One region of the Clostridium sp. JNZ X4-2 genome, then DNA from elsewhere that is predicted to be linked to it. Evidence: riboswitches for the same ligand, from Rfam matches in the RefSeq annotation. Region 1 holds a riboswitch; the other holds the start of a gene.
The links. A riboswitch is a leader RNA that binds a small molecule or an ion and turns the genes downstream of it on or off. The one in region 1 is predicted to bind cobalamin.

Region 1 (3,206 bases):
ATGTCAGTATTTGACACTTCATTGCCAACTGATGCCGTGTAGTATGTTACAGATGAATCAAAAGCTTGATTGAGAGTTACTCCTGAAAGACTCAGATTTGAAAGATCTGCATTGCTGCTCTGTGCAGTTGTAAAATTATATATGGAACCCTTTCCTTCTTTAAACAGCTTATATGCGGTTATCCCCCTAAAACCAACTTCTGTTGATGTAGGATCCAATGATGTATTATTTGTACCTCCAAATCCGCTGTTGTCATTTAAAGCAAAGCTCAATAGCGCATCCATAGGGTTATTGTCTCCCTTTATAAATCCGCTGTCTGTGGCAGGATCTATCCCCAGTGAACATAATGCTGTTATTACTGGGGCTGTTACACCTGTTCCTGAATCCGAGCTGTTATTAACAAGTCCAAACCCTCCATCCGAAGCCTGCCTTTCCTGTAAAAGGGCAATGGCGTTGTCAATGGCTTTTTTCACATCTGCATTTGTGTTATAATATGGTGCCAGTGCTGAAATCACCTCTGCTGTAACACTAGCTTGTGATATATTTGCCTGAGGAGTTGGGTATACGACGTTTCTGTTCCATCCGCCGTCAGATTTCTGCTCACTTAACAGAGTTTGAATCAATTTATCCTTGGTCCATTTTGCATCATCGGGAATGGTAAAGTCCCCTGCGCTTAAGAGTATAAGGGCATATGCACAATATTCTTCATTTCCTACTCCCGGAAGATTTTTTGACATGCCATCACTATTGTATATTTTTTCTATAAGATTAACTCCCCAAAAATTTGTAGGATCTTTACCGTCAGCGATCACTGCAGCAGCAATGGATTCACATTTTGCGACATCATCTACTACGGGGCTTTTGTTTGTATCCATTAAATAATCAGGATCATTTTTGATATTACTTTCCATGGACTTAAAATAATTTTCAGGTATTTCTTTACCTGCCCTGTTTAAGTCATAACCACCCCTAAAAGAGGTGGCTTGCTCAAGCCCTATAAGGGCGTAATACTTCCAGCGCCTAAATGACGCTGGCTTTTACCTTGTTCAAGCCTCAGTGGATTGATTACCTAACTGTACCCTTAAAAGGGTTTTCCAATTCTTTTATTGTAATCTTATCCATTATTTGATCATTTTTTTCTTGTTCTCGAATATACTTTGCTATTGTTGCTTCATTAAGTCCTACTGTACTCACATAATATCCTTCTGCCCAAAAATGTCTATTTCCAAATTTATATTTAAGATTTGAGTGCCTATCAAATATCATCATTGAACTTTTCCCTTTAAGATATCCCATAAAACTTGACACACTTGTTTTGGGAGGTATCGATACTAAAAGATGTATATGATCCGGCATCATATGTCCTTCTATAATTCTTATACCTTTCCATTTACACAAATCTTTTATTATTTCTTTTATATCTTCTCTCAATTTGTAGTATATTATCTTTCTTCGATATTTGGGCGTAAATACTATATGGTACTTGCATAACCACTTGCTATGTGCTAAACTTTCTGCCATAGAGTATTACCTTCTTTCTAATTATTTTGATGACTTGAACATTCATCATTATAACAAAAAAGGTAATACTTTTTTTGCTTAAGCATTTAATCACACCCGCATAGCGGGCGGTTTTTAGTTTCAGGTACTAAAGTACCTTCAACTTGTTAAAACATAAATAAAAAGGCCTTCTTTTGAAGGTCTTCACATATCATATTAATATATTTCACAATTTAAATGGAAATACATCTGATACCAGTCTTTCCTACCAAAAGAACTATATATACCGGCAAGCAGGTAGGTATACTGGCTTGGAATCATCTTACTCTCCATACCTTCCCAAAGGTTGTCCCTTCAGTGGTTTCACATGGATTTCATCTTCCTTACAGTAGTGGAGGCTGCAGTGGTTTCTAACCACTTTCCCTATTAATTCATTGAGAAGCCTGCTGCAAATATTATTTAATTTTCATTACCTTGATAATATATCATGTATAGGTATTTGTCAACATATTTGTTAAAACTTTATCTTAATGGAATTATATTATTTATATACAACTTTCTACATAACACGTCATTTTTTGTCTAAATATTCTTTTTATGGTTAATACATTATTCAATACCCCTTATTGATCTTTTACTTTAACTCTATACCTAACAATTAATTAAATAAACAATCTATCTGATAAAAAAAACTATTTGCAGCAAGCACATTTATTGCATGTAATTCCATATAATACCTGTACTGTTTGTGAAAAAAAATAATATCCCGAGCTTTATTTCCCAGGATATATTACAACAATTATCTACATAATATTCATCATAACTCTAATTAGACGTTTTCCTCCTGTAATTTCAGCTTCATCCTTATCTGAACCATCTCTTTTAGGCTCCAGCATTTCATTTACACGTTCCCTTAGACTGTCTCTCGCTTCTTCAACACTCAAACACTCATAGTCTTTTCACCATTAGTTCGCTCCTGCTCTGCCTGTAAAACCTTTGCTCTGAGTTGTAAAATTTGTTCTCTCCTCTCAAAAGCATCTATGCTCATCAAGACAACATCACCCTCATCATTTTTAGTTATATAAATTGGTTCTTTTTGTTTCATGAGCTAATGGTGATATTGCCAAATATTCATTTCTAAGTGCTGCCGATACTTTAATAATCATATTTTCTTCTCCCTTTATACCATTATTATGATAGAATTATATCATAATTTTTTTATACAATTAATGGATTAGCCAACACACATTTTGTGTTTATCTCACTCAAAAAAATTTTACTTAGTTTTTCAAGCTTGACCTATCGTATCATAGTGTTCAGTTTTTTCACCATTTTCTGTATTTCTTCTTCTTTTAAATCTTTTTCTATTTTATCAGGCAAAAGCACAAGGGCAATCACGCTTGAATGGGTAATAAAATAAACCTGTGCATAGGCATACTCCCCTATATGCTCATATAATCTTCCGGAACTTATGGTCCCCTTAAAAACAGTATTGGGGCTGTTGGCTACATAACCCACGGTGCCAATATAAGGAAGCTCAACTCGTATTGCCTCGCCGTCATATTCATTTTCAGGCTCTTTTACAATTTTAAGTATACGGTCAATCTCAAAGGGTTTTTTATCGTAATAATGGTTCAATCCTGTAATTGTAATAAAACAATTCTTCTCCAAATATAACACCCCTTTCAATCTGAAGTTCAAAGTTC
Region 2 (3,206 bases), 480 kb from region 1:
CTTCAAGTACTGCATTTGCAACTGAACCCACCCCTGATTGAATTGGAAGCAAGTTTTCCGGAAGTCTTCCCTGTTTAACTTCATTTTCAAGAAAGTCTATCAGATTTCCCGCCATTTTTCTGCTTACATCACTTATAGGTGCAACTTTTCTGATATTATCCTTTATATCACTGAAAACTATGCATTTTATCTTTTTAGGATCCGAAACTATGTAATCGGTACCTATTCTGTCTCCTGCATGAATTATAGGTATTGGCTGTCTAAAAGGCGGTTTTTCAGGAACGTACACATCATGTGTTCCTATGAGAGATACAGGCTGACTTTCATTTATTTCTACAATCACTATATCTGCATCTCTAACATAAGTAGGTGCATTACCCACTGATGTAGTCGGTATAATATATCCTTCTTCAGTTATACCCACAGCCTCGACTATTGCCACATCTATTTTTCCCATGAACCCATAGTCCACCATCTGTGGCGACATGCTGAGATGAGCATCTACATAATTAATTTCACCTGCATTAATGGCATTTCTAACGTCTTTATGTGTCTGATATGGAAATCTCTTGTTAATTGCCCCAACTCTAGCTAATTCTCCATCAAGTTCATCACCTACAGAGGCGCCTGTAAATAAATTTATTTTTATCTTAGCACCGTCTTTTATCTTTTTTGCCAGTGCCATTGGTACAGATTTTGGATATCCTGAAAATGTAAATCCGCTAGTTCCTACAGTCATTCCATCTTTTATAAGATCAGCTGCATCATTAGCTGTGCCTATATATTTCAAAAGGTCTTTGTTTTTTATTCTATCCGTAATCATGCTATCCCCTCTTCATTATAAATAATTGATCTTTTTTAAATTATTATTACCTTTTAAATTATTATTACCCTTAAGCTTAAATAAATGCCTTAACTTTTTAATTAATTTATACTATTAATACCAGAAACTCACATTCTCCTTTCTACTTTTTTCTTTCTTTTTTAACACATAGTTTAAAAATATACATTTAAAAAACGGCATCAGTGTACTCAGAAATACACTAATGCCGTGTTTTTTATTAATTCTTCATAAAGGGATCAACCTTTATGTTATAATAAAATGGCAATTTTATTAAATTGTTTTTAATTCTCTTTGTTCATTATTATTTTATACCTTTCATAACAGTTTATCAATACCGCTATAAAAGATTTTTTAGCCATTCCAAAGTAATTATCTTCTATATCCCCCACTATTTCTTTAACATTATTCAAATTCTTCCCTATTAATAAATTTTTTGCGTATTTCTTTGCAGTATCAGTCACAAAAGAACACTCAACATCCTGTATTTCACCGGAACATCTATTTATAATAATCCCTATAACAATTTCATTGTAAATTTCGGTTGCAGTTATTCCCTTCGGAAGCTTTGCATATCCAGTAATAAATATGTTATTTTTCTTCAAAATATACACCTCAAATCTACATATCATTTATAGAACCTAATGTATTAATAATTTTACATTAAATCGTAAATATAACTTACAAATTTAAAGTATGCAATTTTCCTTCCCTCCGAAAGAATCAACATAGATATTAGGCAGGCTTCCTGGCTCAGATTCATTTTACTCCTTGGCCTTCCCAGATATATAATCCAGTGGCATAATAAAGTTTCATCCTCCATACAGTAGCGGCGGGCTGCAGTCTTTATACTTTTCCTTTTACTTATTAAAATAACACCCATTTAAATATTCAATCTTACTTATATCTTGTCTATTTTAAATCTATCATCATAATCTACCCTTATATTACATCCTTCATAAATTTCACCCTTAATTATCTTCTTGGCAATAGACGTTTCCAGTACATTTTCCATATATCTTTTTAAAGGTCTAGCCCCATAAACCGGATCATATCCTTCTTCTGCTATGATTTCTTTAGCTTTGTCAGTTATTTCTATATAAATATTCTTATCTTTTAACCTGCTTTCTATATCTTTTAAGAATATATCTATTATAATTTTAATCTCTTCCGTATTTAACGGTTTAAACATTATGATATCATCCAGCCTGTTTAAAAATTCAGGTTTAAATTTCAACTTCATATCATTCATTACTTTATCTTTTATGTCTTTATCTATTCCCCTACTGCTCTTATTTTCCAGTAAATAACTGCTTCCTATATTGGAAGTCATAATTATAATACAATTCTTAAAATCTACCACTTTGCCTTGATTATCCGTAAGTCTTCCATCATCCAGTATCTGAAGGAAAATATTAAATACATCATTATGAGCTTTTTCTATCTCGTCAAATAATATTACACTATAAGGCTTTCTTCTAACTGCTTCCGTAAGCTGCCCTCCTTCTTCATAACCTACATATCCCGGAGGAGCTCCTATAAGCCTTGAAACAGAATACTTTTCCATATACTCCGACATATCTATTCTGATTATATTTTCCTCACTGTCAAACAAAGTTCTTGCAAGGGTTTTAGCCAGCTCGGTTTTACCTACACCTGTAGGTCCCAAAAATATGAATGATCCTATTGGTCTATTTGGATCCTTCATTCCTGCCCTTGCTCTTATTACAGCATCAGAAACTGCTTTCACAGCCTGCTTTTGTCCTACAACTCTTTTTGAAAGTTCATCTTCCAATTTAATAAGTTTCTGCCTTTCTCCCTCTACCAATCTTGATACAGGTATTCCCGTCCATTTAGATACTATCTGGGATATCTCCTTTTCTGTAACTTCTTCTTTCAGCATTGCACTTTCATTATTTTCTTTTATCAAATTTTCACCTGATGCTATTTCACTTTCCAGTTTAGGTATGACTCCATACTTCAATTCTGCAACTTTATTTAGATTGTATTCTCTTTCTGCTTTTTCAATTTGTCCCTTTGCTTCATCCAATTGCTTTTTTAAATTCCTGACTTCCGTTATATTGGACTTTTCCTTTTCATATTTGGCAGTTAGTTCATTGTCCTTATCTTTTAAATTATTCAGTTCTTTTTCTACTGTTTTAAGTCTTTCCACGGAAGCATTATCTTTTTCCTTTGATAATGCTTCTTTTTCAATTTTAAGCTGAAACAATTTTCTCCTGACATCATCCATTTCAGTTGGTACACTATCAATTTCAGTTCTTATCATGGCGCAGGCCTCATCGATTAAATCTATGGCCTTATCAGGTAAATATCTGTCTGTTATATATCTGCTTGAAAGTTTTGC

Region 2: another riboswitch for cobalamin. It lies ahead of ACYUJ6_RS13040 (DUF3870 domain-containing protein); the one in region 1 lies ahead of tnpA (IS200/IS605 family transposase).

What each region holds. Positions count from the first base shown of each region.
Region 1 covers NZ_CM142685.1:3,186,964-3,190,169, forward strand. Annotated here, with positions in the region: gene ACYUJ6_RS15310 (leucine-rich repeat domain-containing protein) at 1-911, opposite strand, end outside; gene tnpA (IS200/IS605 family transposase) at 1,066-1,521, opposite strand; cobalamin riboswitch at 1,780-1,962, opposite strand; gene ACYUJ6_RS15320 (hypothetical protein) at 2,304-2,444, opposite strand; gene ACYUJ6_RS15325 (hypothetical protein) at 2,441-2,548, opposite strand; gene ACYUJ6_RS15330 (HIRAN domain-containing protein) at 2,800-3,171, opposite strand.
Region 2 covers NZ_CM142685.1:2,708,418-2,711,623, forward strand. Annotated here, with positions in the region: gene ACYUJ6_RS13035 (acetyl-CoA hydrolase/transferase family protein) at 1-823, opposite strand, end outside; gene ACYUJ6_RS13040 (DUF3870 domain-containing protein) at 1,126-1,446, opposite strand; cobalamin riboswitch at 1,563-1,740, opposite strand; gene clpB (ATP-dependent chaperone ClpB) at 1,743-3,206, opposite strand, start outside.